One region of the Oceanobacillus alkalisoli genome, then DNA from elsewhere that is predicted to be linked to it. Evidence: riboswitches for the same ligand, from Rfam matches in the RefSeq annotation. Region 1 holds a riboswitch; the other holds the start of a gene.
The links. A riboswitch is a leader RNA that binds a small molecule or an ion and turns the genes downstream of it on or off. The one in region 1 is predicted to bind FMN.
Positions count from the first base shown of each region.

Region 2: it holds a riboswitch for FMN, as region 1 does, so the genes downstream of both, L3V42_RS10765 (ECF transporter S component) here and ribE (riboflavin synthase) in region 1, are expected to answer to the same signal.

Region 1 covers NZ_JAKNRA010000008.1:7,457-15,523, reverse strand. The annotation lists gene L3V42_RS10965 (DUF3278 domain-containing protein) at 88-543, opposite strand; gene L3V42_RS10960 (helix-turn-helix transcriptional regulator) at 540-740, opposite strand; gene ribH (6,7-dimethyl-8-ribityllumazine synthase) at 923-1,387, opposite strand; gene ribB (3,4-dihydroxy-2-butanone-4-phosphate synthase) at 1,417-2,049, opposite strand; gene ribE (riboflavin synthase) at 2,042-2,698, opposite strand; FMN riboswitch at 3,045-3,192, opposite strand; gene L3V42_RS10940 (MerR family transcriptional regulator) at 3,288-4,076, opposite strand; gene dacB (D-alanyl-D-alanine carboxypeptidase/D-alanyl-D-alanine endopeptidase) at 4,565-6,100, opposite strand; gene L3V42_RS10930 (metal-dependent hydrolase) at 6,397-7,023, shown strand; partial or broken gene L3V42_RS10925 (OsmC family protein) at 7,097-7,487, opposite strand; gene L3V42_RS10920 (aldo/keto reductase) at 7,673-7,840, shown strand; gene L3V42_RS10915 (HIT family protein) at 7,989-8,067, shown strand, end outside.
Region 2 covers NZ_JAKNRA010000007.1:129,550-137,616, reverse strand. The annotation lists gene L3V42_RS10775 (1,4-dihydroxy-2-naphthoate polyprenyltransferase) at 172-1,107, shown strand; gene L3V42_RS10770 (TraR/DksA C4-type zinc finger protein) at 1,161-1,517, shown strand; gene L3V42_RS10765 (ECF transporter S component) at 1,923-2,513, opposite strand; FMN riboswitch at 2,716-2,862, opposite strand; gene L3V42_RS10760 (S8 family serine peptidase) at 2,962-7,191, opposite strand; gene L3V42_RS10755 (M20/M25/M40 family metallo-hydrolase) at 7,758-8,067, opposite strand, start outside.

The sequences.
Region 1 (8,067 bases):
ATCTAAATATACTTCAGTTCATAATAAAAAATTTAAAACACACTTTTTCGTCTTAACAGACTGAAGAAAATGCGTTTTTTTCCAAGATTATAATAGTTTCTTATTTTTCTTATAAGAACGATTTAAGGAGATGTAACTAGATAAAAAACATACTGTACTGACACTTATCAATAAACCTAAAAGTTCACCCCATTTATGGAGACTCGAAGGTATATTAACGAAAATCAAGTATAATGCCAAAAAAATAACAACAAATCCAATTGTTCTAACGGATATATTTCTTAACTCTTTTTTGTAAGCATGCTTTGTAGCAATATCCGTATATTCAATCCCTGCTATCATATATCTTCCTGTTACATAAAAGAGGAAGATGGCAATGGCTGCGAGTAAGACAGTTTCCGCTTCCAGATTAAAAAAGTTGTTGCAGATCATCATTACAATGAGGGAAAGAAAAAGAATAATTGCTCCTTCTGCGTAAAAATAGAGCATCTTTTTTTCCTTGTATTCATCATCCGGTAATAAAAAAGATATCCAAGATTTCATTCCGTATCGACCTCCCAAAATAATTCATCCAATGTTTTGTTAAGTGACTTTGCTAAATTAATACAGAGCTGGAGACTCGGGTTATATTCGCCTTTTTCAATGAGCCCAATTGTTTGCCTGGTGACGCCAACCTCGCGCGCGAGCTGCGCCTGTGTCATGGAATTTTTAATTCGAGTTAATTTTACGTTATTTTTCATTTGTAAACCCACTTTAGATGTAAGATATAGTTTGCCTTTGTAATTTATATCTTACATTAGGAGGGGGAGAATGTCAATTGCAAGATGAATTACTTAAAGACTGGAGGAGAATCTGAATGTTTATGTTATAAAAAAAGAACTCTCCAAATCAAAACGTGGAGAGCTCTTTATGCAACTGATCATTAAATCTGCTTCATCAAATTCGCCATCTCAATAGCCGCTGTTGCAGCATCCCAGCCTTTATTTCCGGCTTTCGTACCAGCCCGTTCAATGGCCTGTTCAATCGTGTCTGTTGTAATGACACCAAAAATGGCTGGAATTCCTTCTTGCATATTAATTGCAGCTACACCTTTAGCCACCTCATTACACACATAATCAAAATGCGGGGTAGAGCCACGAATGACGGTACCAAGCGTAATAACCGCATCATATTTTTTAGATGCAGCTAACTTTTTCGCGACAACAGGAATTTCAAAAGCTCCTGGCACCCATGCGACATCAACATCCTGTTCGTTTACCCCATGCCTGCGCAGGGCATCTTCTGCTCCGGCGAGCAGCTTGCCAGTGATAAAATCATTAAATCTCCCAACGACAATTCCAATTTTTAAATCCGTTCCTACCAAATGACCTTCGAAAATATTACTCATTTCTCTTCTCCTTTATTTTTCGTATTGTATTAGACTAGCGTTTCTCTTTTCTTTCGATATTCCACTAAATCCTTAATTGTCAAGATCACTAAATCAAAGCGTTCGGCAGTTTCTTTCAGTTGTTCACCGCGCGCCATTGTTCCATCTGGATTCATAATTTCGCAAATGACTCCAACTGGTTCCGCATCAGCAAGCTTAGCTAGATCAACTGCAGCTTCAGTATGACCAGGTCGCTCGACTACACCGCCAGCTTTTGCAATAAGCGGAAAAATATGGCCAGGTTTATTGAAGTCAGCTGCTTTAGCTTCAGAATCTAACATTTCTAAAATTGTTGTTGAACGTTCAAATGCTGAGATTCCGGTATGTGTGGAAACATGATCAATCGACACAGTGAATGCAGTCCGGTAAGGGTCTGTATTCTCCGGTGCCATTAAAGGTAAGGAAAGCTGTTCTGCTTTTTCCTCTTCAATAGGGACACAAATCAACCCTTTTCCTTCGCTTGCCATAAAGTTAATCATTTCCGGTGTTGCAAATTTACCTAAAGCTAAAAAGTCTCCTTCATTTTCTCGGTCTTCATCATCTACTACAATAATTGCTTTGCCATTCTTCAATACCTCAATCGCTTGCTCTACCGTTGCGTACAATTTATTCACCTCATCCATCTAAAAATCCATTTTCGGCTAGTGTAGCCTTTGTAATTCCATTCGTTGCTGGTTGTTCTGATCTTTTGGCAAGTAAATTTTCCATATATTTCGCGAGCATATCGCATTCGATATTCACGAAATCACCAAGCTGTTTCCCACCAATAACCGAGTCTGCCTGTGTGACAGGGATTAGGGAAATGACAAATCCATGCTCTGTAATTTCAAAGATGGTTAAAGAAGTGCCATCAACTGTGACAGATCCTTTATCGATAAAATATTTCAGCAATTGCTTATCTGTCTTGATTTCCATGTATTTTGCATTTTCATGACTGCGAACAGAAATGATTTCACCTGTGCCATCGACATGTCCACTGACAAAATGACCGCCAAATCGACCGTTTGCTGCCATTGCCCGCTCTAAATTAACAGGGCTTCCGATCTGTAACGTCTGGAGAGTCGTCGCCTTAACTGTTTCCGGCATGACGTCAGCTGTGAAATAAGCGGGTCCATATTCATTAACGGTTAAACATACACCATTTACGGATATACTGTCTCCGGAATTTACATCGGACAGGACAGTTTTGCAAGTGATTTTAAATTGTAATGAATTGGGATTACGCTTAATCGATTGGATTGTTCCAATTTCTTCCACAATTCCAGTAAACAATGAAATAAAACCTCCTTTTAGAGATCGCTTTGCTCTTTGTGTTTTGTGTATAAATATATTTGAATTCTTTCCACCGCGGGGCGTTTGGGTGGTAAGGAAAGAGTTTGATTGGAGTACGGTTATATAAAAACATGCATGTCAGAACATGAAATACGGAAATATGCGAGGGTGCATAGTAGGAATTCCGTTTATTCTTGCATGTAGCCATTAGGAGTAAGGCTTGTAATTTTTTACCGTATCAATAAAAAATGCTCGATTGAATGATTCCTCTATATTAATTTACTTGCTGCAGCTCCTTTCTATTTTAAAAGAGAGAATACGAGAATCGGCATCGCATATATTTTCACAATAACTTCTCCCATCCAGACTGTAACTGTCGGTGCTGGAATTACACCAGCTCCACCGTCTCCTAAAAGAGAGTACGGGTCACGGACTTACAAGCACGAAGCTTGAACACCGCCGGTAAGGATTTTCACCTTGCCCCGAAGTTATTGGAAAATATTATACTTCTATTAAAATATCATGTCTGAGAAAATGTGGCAACTAGATAAACTTATTTGGGGAAATGGAAATACGCACTTCTCTAACTCTATTCCTCACTATCCTTGTACAGGGCTTCCATCTCCTCACCAATTTTCATTAAATAGGATTCTTGTTCAGGAGTTAGCATGGTAGGAAACTGAAAATCCATTATCTCTTGATCCATTAACTCCTGCGCCTTTTCGAGTTCGATTGCAAACGCTTCTTTATCCTCAACATGTCTTGTTGCCAGTTCGGTTAGTTCCATTAGTAATTCAAAAGCTTCTGGTGAATTTGCAGGGACACTATCCTGCATCAATTTTTCTAGCTTAGCTAGCCAATCGAGCATTTCTACGTCCAGCTTTTGTTGATATTCCTTTGGAAGGGAAAAGTATTTCTCAGCTACCTTTTCCGGGAGATACTCTTTTGCCCATTCCTTTAAATCTTCCTCGTGTTCGATTTGAAAAAGTAGAGAACTTAACACTGTCCAATTGACCGCTATTCCTTCCTTGAGCAAATTCTGTACTCGCTCCACAGCTTCTATGGATCGATTTAACTCATCCCGCTTTTCGGTTAAAAGCTTGTGCTGCCAGGGTAATGATTTCTCAAGCTGTGCTGCAACCTCAATTTCATCTTTTATGAACTCTTTAATCTCCTGTAGTGGGTAACCGAGAAATTTCATTGATTGAATTTGTTGCAGTTTCGCGAGTTCATTTAATCCGTAAAGTCTGTGGCCTGATTCATTTCTTTCAGTTGGTACGAGTAACCCTAACTCTTCATAAAACCGTAATGTACGTACAGTTATTCTGGCTCGTTTGCTGAACTCACGGATTGAAAACTTGGGTGTTTCTTGATTCATAAGGAAATCCCTCCATCTTATTGTTAATTATAAGTTATCATGTGACGTAACGGAGGGGGCAAGAGGGAACGTGTTTAAAAAAGGAATGTGATAACAAAAACGAATGGATAAGGTGATGGCAATCGGGGAGTGAGATAAACGGATCCAATCGACTGTCTTGGGAAATTGCAAGCTCGTTTGGTTGATTAGGGTGCGTATAAACAACCGATGCCAGCTGTATCTAACGTGTTCAGTAGATGAGAAGGCTCCTAAACGACTGATTGGCTTATTCTTCATGTGTTGCAGTCGATAATAAGGTGTTTAATCGACTACATGTATTCCTCTCTTAACTTTTTGGTCGATAACGGAACATCTAAACTACTGAAAAGACCCTCCGCATCGTCACATAAGGCGATAAGAATACTTATAAACTACCAAAATCAGCTCCCTCTTCACGGCCTTAGAAATTAACAAAAAAATGGACATGCGCGGGAACGCATGTCCACCGATCACTCCAGAAATTCATGCCCAGCTAGCACCATTACGATTTCATTTTCAATTTCCTGTATAGACTCACTCGAACCTAAATGATTATTAAGCAAAATAGAAAAAATAAGTTTCTCCCCATCTAGACTTGTCACATAACCAGACAGGGTGGATACCCCTGTAATCAAGCCTGTTTTAGCTTTTACATTTCCTTTGGCGGGTTCTTTAGTCAGCCGATTCCGCAGTGTTCCGCCTATCAATCTGTCCGTTTCTCCAGCAACGGGCAGGGAGTACTCAAATACGTCAAACCAGTTCTCGCTCTGAATATTATATAAAATATGCGTGATATTATTTGCTGAAATCAGTGTCTTATGCGACATTCCTGAACCGTCACGAAGGAGGAAGGATTCTCGCTCTACACCAATTTCCGTCACGACATCTTCTATTACTTCAAGTCCCTTATCCCAAGTGCCTGTCCCACGCATTACTTTCCCCATTTCCTTCGTTAAAGCTTCTCCAAGCCCATTATTGCTTAATTTCATAAAAGGAATGAGCAACTCAGAAAGTGGGATAGATTTTTTGCTAGCAACGACCTGAGCTTGTTCAGGAGTTGCTCCCGACATATTACGAGATTCATCTGTAAATTGAATTCCCTGTTCAGCTAGAGCGTCACGGAATACGGCAAGGACATACCCGGTTGGTTCCCATACCGAGACCCAGGAACGTGACAACGTTCCATTTACAGGCATCGTTCCTTCTACGATAATACGATTCGTCCCATGCTCTCGTTCAATTGAAATATCTTGTGCCCCTCCTGCTTGCACGAGCTGTGTCTGATTTACAATATTAACATAATCCGTTTCAGGACTTACCCGAACCTGAGCTTTTCCTTCTGTACTTTCGGAGGGCATCACATCAACAATCACTGTTCCAGCATCATAATCTTCATTCGGTGAAAGTGTTAAAGCAGAAACTTGAGCTCCAGTATGAAATGGCTCATCCGACCAGTTCAAGTCCTGAGAAAGTCGCACATCATCGTACCATGTATCGTCACCAACTAGGTCGCCATCGATGGTTTCAATCCCTTGGGCTTTCAGTTCTCTAGCAAATTGATTGAGATCAGACTTTAATAATGTCGGGTCTCCTTTTCCTTTTATAAACAAATTACCATGTAATGTATTCCCATTCAGCTCTCCATCTGATAAAATTTCAGTTTGGAACTGATAATCAGACCCAAGCGTTTCTAAAGCAGCAGCTCCAGTAAGTAATTTCATATTGGACGCCGGGTGAAGGCGAATGTCTCCATTATGGGAATATAATAAATCTCCATTCGCAGCTTGTTTCACAGTGACTCCAACGACAGCTCCGTCAAGCTGTTCATTTTCTAAAAGGCTATTGATTTTTTCTTCCAACGTTTTATTTTCAGCCAGCGTCATTGAATGATCCTCCTTTGATGCTTCTAAGAACAAGGGTTCCTCCGGGAATACGGACGGAAGACTTGCAACAATTATAATAACGATGAAAAACAGCATCATTTTAAGAAAGGGTTTTGATTTCATGTATCCACATCCTATTTCAATATCGAACGAGTAAAAGAAGTATGTCCATTATTGAATTATATCCGGGTGAGCTGAAAATTATGATGGTGAGAGGTGCAGGATAAAAAAGTTTTTGTTTTGTAGTAAAATAAATGTATTAATGAATTTCATAATACGTATTTAATGCTTCACCATCACCATATGTAGTTGAGTTGGTTCGTTCCCAACTACATATGGTGATGGGAAAGCCGACTTTGGTAATTATGAAATTCATTCGAATGCATAAAAAATAACAACGCAGATAAAGGAGCAGCAAGATGAATGGTACAGCACATGCAACAGTTGGCGGAGCAATAGGCTTCGTTGCAGCAAATATGGTTCAGGCAGATCCTTCCGTAACCATTCTGTTAATCGGGTTAGGGAGTGTTTCGGCTTTAGTTCCAGACTTGGACATTGATGGGAAGCTACGTGGAAAAATTACTTTATCCCATAAATTCGTGCGGTCGATTGCACAGCTTATTGGGCTATTAATGATTATTTACAGCTTTTTTGAGGGGGAAGATAATCGGCAATACCTGGGAATGGGAATAGGACTTGCCATGCTGGCAATCTCTTCAAAGTTAAAACAGAAGCATATGCTCACACTCACAAGTGTAGGAGTCATTGCTGGAGGTATTTCGCTTCAGGAAATTTGGTTGATTCTCTTTGGAATCTACATGCTAATTGCTTCATTTGTTCCCCATCGAAGTTATACCCATTCGATAATCGGAGTGATATTCTTTAGTTATATTGCACTGAAGCTGGATGAGTCTCTTGGAATACAGGGTGTTTATTATACATGTCTTGCCGGTTATATTAGCCACTTGATTACGGATAGCAAGTTCCTTCCGTTCAATGATCGGGGAATCAAATTATTACTGCCGTTATCATCGAAGGACTTTTAAAAGATACATAGAAAGTTATTGCCCCCATATCAACAAATATGGGGGACAATAAAATAATTTCTGAGTTTAACTATTAATCACGCGGAGATTTCAGGTGCACTTCTTCTGTTACCGCAATGCTATCTACTACAGATTGCAGCATTGCACAGTTTTTACGTGTAAGCTGAATCGCTTTTTCAGCTTTCTTCTGTGGAATATCTTCAGCTTTTATCGTGTAAATCAAGTGGATTTTTTCAATCCGATTTGCTTTTTCCTCATTTCGTGTTACTTCCGCCGATTGTAATATCATCATATGACAAGCGCATTTTTTCGAGTATATTTCTTAACACGCCACCACTGCAACCAACGATAGAAGAAATCATTAATTGAAACGGTCGATAACCATATTCACTCTGCCCCGATACTTTTAGATCACCAAATTCAAAGCTTGACTCAAATCCATGTTCATTCATCTTAAACTTCAATTTTTTCCCTACCTTCAATATATATTCACACATTCATCGATTATAATATAAAAGTGTGAAAATTGTATTAAAATGATAAGCATATTTTTAAAAAGAAGTATTTACAAAAAACGGAATTAACGTATCATAAAGGTGTGAAGGAGGAATTTACTATTTTAATCCTTTTTGGCCTTTTAATCTTATGTATGACGATTATTTTATTTTTGATTCTATGTGTGCAAGTCATTATTTATCGCAGTGCTGAAAAGGAATTATTGCCATATGCAACGGATAACAATATTTCGTTTGTTCAATTTTTCCCGCTTGTAGCTGGGTTACTGACCGGGAAATATAGTAAGGATGCTAGGGTCTGATGTGATTGGGACTTATACGGATAAAGCTGGTGAAGCGAAAATAATTCTTGAGAAAGCGTTGTGATCATGGTTGCCATTTCAATGAGACAGTAATGGACCAATAGCTATAAATAAAAAAATGGTAAAGACTTATAGGAGCTAGAGACATATGATAAAACCAATAACACATATGCCAAAAGGATATGAATGCCCATTTTGCCGAGTCATATCGGGTCTAGATGTACCTA
Region 2 (8,067 bases), on a different contig from region 1:
ACCTATAACCATTTTATGCTCTTTTCATCACTTTCTCAAGAAAAGGACCGTTTTTTGATAATTAAGCCAAGAAAATGGAACATAGCAGGAGATATGGAGGATAATAAAAGAAATTGACACTTGTCCTTTATTTTCATAAGATTAATAGGATAGCGTGGAGGGGGAAGATTTATGGATACGGTTAATAAAAATTCAATCAAAGAGGCATTGAACGAAAAATCAGGCTTTGACGTCTGGTGGCGCTTGATGCGTCCGCACACACTTACAGCATCGTTTATCCCTGTATTCGTCGGTACGATGCTTGCTTATCATGATGGAACCATCAACTGGACCTTATTTCTCGCCATGCTCGTAGCGTCCTTATTAATTCAGGCTGCGACAAATATGTTTAATGAATACTATGATTACAAACTCGGTTTAGATACAGAAGAATCTGTCGGAATAGGCGGAACGATTGTCCGGGATGGTGTGGAGCCTAGAACAATCCGTAATCTAGCTGTTTCGTTTTATGGAATTGCTGTTATTCTTGGCGTTTATATTTGTATGGAATCCAGTTGGTGGATCGCCGTCATCGGTTTAATATGTATGGCAATCGGTTACTTATATACTGGAGGACCTATTCCAATATCTTATACACCATTTGGTGAGTTGTTTTCCGGTGTCCTAATGGGAACCGTCATTATCGGCATCACGTATTTCATCCAGACACTTACAATGACGAGTGAAGTCATTTGGATATCGATTCCAGTTACCATTTTTATCGGGAGCATCAATTTGTCTAATAATATTCGTGACCGTGACGGAGATAAACTTGGTGGAAGAAAGACGATCGCTGTACTGGTTGGCAGAGAAAAAGCAATTACCTTACTCGCTGTATTGTTTATCATCGCCTACGGATGGACACTAGGTTTAATTATGGCAGGTCTTTTACCAATTTGGACACTGATCACTTTCTTTAGCATACCGAAAGCCGTAGCAGTCATTAAAAACTTCCGCGGGAAAACCGAACCGCTCGAAATGATGCCAGCCATGATTGCAACCGGAAAAACGAACACCATCTATGGCTTCCTGCTTGGAATATCCCTTGTCATTGCAGCATTTGCATAAGCGTGCTTGTCACTGCTTAAATATTTTTGCCTGAATGCAAAGGAGCGATTTTGATGAAAACCTATCTTTCTGATGATAAATTAGCTTATTTCCGTGAGCGCTTGCTCGAATTAAAAACGGAAACAGAAAAGCTTTCCAATCAATCTACTAATGAATCACCGAACGACTCGATTCGTGAACTGTCTGATTATGGCAATCACCCAGCTGACATGGGCACAGAACAGTTTGAACAGGAGCGCGATGCTGGAATGGAACTCGTTCACCAGGAGCGATTACGAGCGATTGATGATGCACTGGAACGAATTGATAATAAAACGTACGGTATGAGTGTAGTATCACAAAAACCGATACCGGAAGAACGACTTGATGCCATACCAACAGCAAAAACGCTTGTGGGGGAAGAAGAATAAAGAAACACTCTAAAATAGTGGGTAAAGTCATTCAGCAATGACTTTACCCACTATTTCTTTTTAGTTATTAAGAGGTAGTTCGAATTTAAATTCCACTATTCCATCTTCTTACAATAAGGTATCTGTTATAAAGTGAAAATTCTTTCAGTCGGAGTATTACAGTCCGTTAATGCGTGAAAAAATAAGATCAGTGGTTCTTTCTTTACCGGGCAGAATCTCTTCATAAAATGCAGGCACTACGTCCACTTCTTGGTATTCACTTGTGATGCCTCCACGTAATACAGGAGTTATTGTATCATTCACAACAAAAGAATCATCCCGGTATTTGCTAAGGGATACTATCTTATTTCCCAAAGACATAAAAAAAGTCCATCTCCACGATTGAGATGAACCTTTTCTGTTATATTATGCAGCTAAATTGGTTTGCTTCTGTTCAATCCAACTGCGCATTTTTATAAACACGGGAACAAATAACATGCCGACAATAATTCCTTTCAGCAAGTTAAATGGAAACACCCCAACAAGTACGGCGCCCCATACCATTTGCTCACCCATATCCCATCCCATGAACCATGCATAAGCAGGCAAAATAACATAGTAATTTAATACAGACATTCCAACTGCCATCACAATTGTTCCTGTAACTAAGCCGGAAACGATCGATTTCACGCCTTTACGGAACTTGTGATAGATCAGTGATACTGGTAGGACAAACATGACACCTGCAAGGAAATTAGCTAGAACACCGATTGGGTCTCCTGCACCAGATACCGCAAAATAAAGTACGTTCTTAATCAGAACGACAGCGACACCAGCGAGTGGTGAAAATATAAGCGAGGCCATCAATGCCGGCACATCACTAAAGTCAATTTTTAAATACGGTGGCAGGAACGGCAGCGGGAAGTTCAAGAAAAATAAAACGAGAGCGATTGTACCCAGTAGTGCTAAAATAATGAGTTTTAATAACTTTGAAGATTGCTTTGCAGAATTTTGCATCTTCATTTCCTCCTTCATCTTTTCCTAACCGATTCTAACTCGTGATGAAGGATGGCCTTGCCTCTTTGACAACTCTTATTTCTTTCCCAGCGTCTTAAAACTTCTTTCAAGACAGAAAAACCCTAAAGCCGATAAATGGGGCTTTAGGGTTTGGGAATACAAGAGTAAATGAAGGTACATAAAAACGCACCTTGATTTGGCTCGACATCTTCTCCCATCCAGACTGTAACTGTCGGTTCTGGAATTACACCAGATCAACCATAAGAATTCAAATTATGGTTCGCGGACTTAGAATACGTATATACTCCTCACCGCCGGTCGGGAATTGCACCCTGCCCCGAAGATTAGAATCGATTATTCAGTTACTAATGATAAGTATACTACATTTTTCATATATTGCAAGAGGTGTGCTCAAAAAAAGATGCGGCAGGTTGCCGCATCTTTTCCATCATTCATCTGTATTAATAAATAGCTTCCCATCCGTTTGGTCTCTTGCTTCATTCCCATAATCATCGACTGCGATGACTTCGATAACCGCTCCTTCAGCGACAACATTGCTTGTTGCGGTCCAGTAGCCGACGTAATGCCCTTCAGACGTTTCCATCATTGGTAATTCCGTCGGGTTAGAGTTTACGTTTGCGAGCGGCATATGAACGACAAATGTCGCTCGAAGGCCTGGCTCGCTGTCAAATTCAAACTTAACGCTTTCTCCTGCACCCAAGTACACATCTTCCTCAGGGGTCAGATTCCCGATTTCAGGAGGCGTGAAGTCAACATCCAATGATACAGCTTCAACCGCCGAATTTCCTGCCAAGTCGGCTGCTGTAACTTCAATGTCATTTACCCCTTCATCAAGAATGATCCTTAGTGAATAGGTTCCATCATTGATTTTAGCACGCTGGCCGTTAACCTCGACATAATCAAGATTAGCGTCCTCAACCGTCCCTTCAACCGTTAGAGTTTCACGATTTGATTTTTCGCCGTCTTCTGGATTATCGATAGTAAGTGCTGGTGCTTCCGTATCTAGTACGACTGTTACCGGTTCTGATTCCATAATTTCAGTGTCATCCAGTACGGTGACTGCAACCAATTCGTTATCACCTTCCGAAAGCGTTGCAGAGATTGCAAACCCACCATCATCGCCAACTTCAACAGTATCCACTTCTTCCCCGTTATTCACTAATTTAACGGAAGTAGTTAGGGATGCACTACCTTCTACAGTAATATCCGCTTCATTCGTAATAAGCCCCTCTTCAGGTGACGTTATTACTGGTGCTTCCACCTCGTAGTCTACTCTAGCACGAATCATATAGTTTCCTTCATCAGCTGGAGACGCGTTCCATGCGCCATCTACATATTGGAAACTTCTTTCAGCGTTCGGACCATTTTCATCCGTTGCTAGGCCTGGCGCATTTGTATTCACATCTTGCTGGATATAGACCATATAGAAATCGCCATTCACTTGGATAGAATGTTCACTCAAGTCCACAACCGTCCACTCCTCCAGACTACGAGTCGCTTCTGCCTCAACTGGTCCGGCAATCCGTTCACCCGGTGTACCGTCTGGACCATTTGCATCCCATACTTCAACAGCAAATTCCGTACCTCCTGGTACAGGCCAATCCGCATCATGGAATTGGAAGACCCCATCGGTTACAATTGCCGAATCTTGTCCTTCATCAAGAGACATCCGAACTGCCCAACCATTACCTGCCTCATAGAATGCACGAGCATTTTCCGCTGTTCCGTCATCATAGCCAATCTCTCCGCCAGGAACGGTGTAGAAAGGTTCTAATTCGATATCAACCGTCCCGTCAGAAGTAAAGTCAGCTTCTACTTCTGCTCCGTGATAGCCGCGAGCAAGTACTTTCAGCGTATATACGCCTTCATAAGCAGTAATCGTAAAGGCGCCATTTTCATCTGTCGTGACGGCTTCCACATTCGCATCTTCTACAAGTAAAAGTGTAGCGTGTGCAATTCCCTCCCCAGTCACTTCATCTGTTACTGTACCTGAAACGGTGTATTCATCTTGTTCTTCTAAAGTAAAGTTAACCGTTGTTGTTTCATCCGCCTCAACTGTTACATTTTCTTCTGCAGGATGATACCCATAACTTTCTGCAACCACGGTGAAGTCCCCTGCAGCATGCATGATAGAGAATGATCCATCTGCAGGATTTGTATTCACTGATCTGTCGCTTTCCAGCACGCTTACTGATGCGCCTAACGGTAAAGCTGCAGGTGTAATTGCATCTTCTGTAACTGATTCATTTTCATCTGGAAATGCTGGTTTTAATTTATCTGGATCAATTGGAGCCTTCTTCATTCCGATACTATTGTAACCTAACAATAATCCAATAGAAGAATTAGAATTCATTCCGATGCTCGGTGCTTGTGCCGACTCACTTCTAGACGTATCAGCAAGCCCAACATCATCAATATACCAACCATCCCGGACAACACTGACATCAGTAGTCAGATTAAATCCGATATAAACTCTTTCTCCGCTATAATCAGATAGATCAATTTCTGAGTTCACCCAGCCATCCGAAACATTTGTAATACGTTCTAATTGTTCCCAGTTTTCCATATCACTGGAAATATACACATGCCCATAATCCCAGTTATTCTCCAGATTGTACCACTGACTATATTGTAAATAAGAATCTCCATCTGGTAAATCAATTGGCGGCATCACTAATGTTGAATTCTCATTGCTATTATACGTGCCGCTTAAATTCGTTGCATATACATTCTCACCAGAGACAGCCTCACTCGGACCTGAAGTCGGAACCCCGTGCTCCCAACTGCTATTTTCTCCAAATATAGACCATCCGCTAGGTGTTCCTTCAAAATCCTCGAAATATCCAACTGTAATTCCCGGTTCTACGGTTACACTGTAGGAATCAGTTGTTACCGAATTGTTTCCAAAGTCATTGATTTCAAAATGATATTCAAATGTTCCTTCTGCAATATCCTCACCTGGAATCGTTACGGTATACTCACCTGACAAGTGATCCCCAGATACCCGTTCCGCCGCAATCCGGTTATCCCCATAAACGACTTCTACAGAGGTTACACTGATATCATCTTCTGCAGTAATAGTTACTTCAAGATCCATTCCCGCAAATATTACTTCTGGTGCTTCATGATTATATGTTGGTGCTTCTGTATCCTCTCCATCTCTACTTACAGCCCCGTCAATGACACCTAACCCGGAAACAATGGAAGATACTGCTTCATATGCATTCAGCAGTCCGTGTCCATAACCGTTATTCGGTGACTCAGGGAATGTGCCGTCTGTAAGTGGAGTTGCAGTAGTCGTAAGGATTTCTTCTATTTCGGCAACGGACAGATTCGCATTCGCTTGTTTTACTAATGCGACTGCACCAGAAACAGCTGGCCCCGACATCGACGTACCATTCCAGCCGCCTTCATACCCACTTCCTGGTACACTCGAGCGAATATTTACCCCCGGTGCTGAAACATCAGGTTTAATCTCTTCATAAGGAGATGGCCCCTGTAAAGAGAAACTTGCTAAATTATCATTAACATCCGTTGCACCTGTTGCGAAAGATTCCGGGTAGTTTGCCGGGTTAGCAATTGAACCTGGTCCGCCCGGGTTAAATAATGTTGTGTTCCCTGCTGAGAATTCAGGGAAAATATTTGCTGCACGCCAGGCAATGACGACATCCCGGTACCATTCGTCCATTCCCGAACCACCACTCCACGAGTTATTTACTACATCGGGAGCTTGAGAGACATCTCCACCCGGAGCCATAATCCATTCAGCCGCAGCGAGTAAATCTGTATCCGTTCCACCTGCTGCAGTGAATGCTTTAACAGCAATCCATTTTGCACCTGGAGCGACTCCAACTTGGTTCGCCCCATCTGGTTCAGACCCGACCATCGTTCCAGTTACATGTGTACCATGTCCGTCATCGTCATACGGCGTATCCTCCCCCGCTGTAGCGTCAAACCAACTATACGTGTGATCCGCCTCACCGGTGCTTGCATCATAACCGCGATATTTTTCCATCAATGCCGGATGATCCCACTGGACACCAGAATCAATGCTCGCGACGACCGTGCCTGTCCCGTCTATTCCCATTTCCCAGGCAGCTGGTGCACCAACACGCTCCACGTTCCATTCGATATTTGCAAGTTCTGCTTCCTCTGTTTCCGCTCGTTCCGAAACTGTTGTGTTCAGCTCGCGAACTTCATTTGGCAGTAGCTTTTCGACTTCAGCAAAAGTAGCAATTTTTTCGGCAACTTCTTTTGTTGCAGTGACTGCCATGCCGTTCACAATATGATAGGAAACAAATTCCTTGGCATTCCCGTTCTCAATCTCCTGTTCAACAAATTCTGTCACGTGCTGCTGTGATGTAAAGGAAGTTTCTTTTAATTCAGCGATTACAGCTGATCGTTGCACATGTTCTGTTTGAGTGAGTGATAGATTTGATTTTGCTGCATTTTCTCTTGCCTCTTTAGCTACATCTTCTACTTGAGCTTTATCCGTAAACTTAACTAGGAAAGTTACAAACTCATCATCTTTGAAACTTTCTAAGAGGCGGTCATTCACTTTCTGTTCCATGAGCTTACGAGAATCATTCATAGACTGACTAATCTCACCGTTTGATTGGGCCAGTCCGGCACCAGGCAGTATGAGTGATGCGACCATGAGCGCAGAAGCTGCAATACTGAAGATTTTCGTTCTTTTTCTGTGTTTTACTCTCAAAGATTTTTCCTCCCCTTTTTTTGAATTTCTCTCCAGAGTTTCGACTTTTAAATAAACCAACCTCCTCTTTTCTCACATTTGTCGATTCCTCCAGAAATTAGCGACAGGTTGATTCTAGGTGTTAGCTCAAGTATAGTAGGTTTAACAGCAAGAGAGTGTCGAATACCGTCGAATTTTTACCGAATTTTCTAAATTGATAGATTTGAATTATGTTTTCATCTTTCGCTTCATAGGACTTTTGATAGTTTTTAGCCGGTTTTTATACAGTCAGCTATATTTCTTAAGTAATTCATGTGAAAAGCATTGCAAATATAAGTTTTTACTATGTGGCGGAATAAAAAATGATAGATTTAGCCTAGATAAAGCATAAGAAAAAGGCCCTGGTTTTCTAGATATAAGAAAACAAGGACCTTTATCCTGCATTTGTGTCATGTTTTAATTGAATATAGTAAGTCTCTACTCATATATAATTTAAATGCTAGGTCTATCTACTGCCAGTTCTTTTTTGTTTATTCAAGTGGATTCAGACTCTCATCTCCAGAAAGGTTTGCAATCATCTCTACAAGTAAAGCAATTTCTTCTTCCATATCCTTCGTACTTGCGGTTTCTACCGGGGAATGCATATAACGTAATGGCAGCGATACGAGAGAAACCGGGACACCTTTTCCAGTTAAGCGCATCCGGTCCGCGTCTGTTCCTGTATGCCTAGGCGTTAACTCATATTGCACATCAAGCTGTAAATCTGTTGCCGCTTGTTCAAGAAGACGATTTATTTTAATATTGATCGGTGCCCCTTTAGCAAGCACCGGACCACCCTCA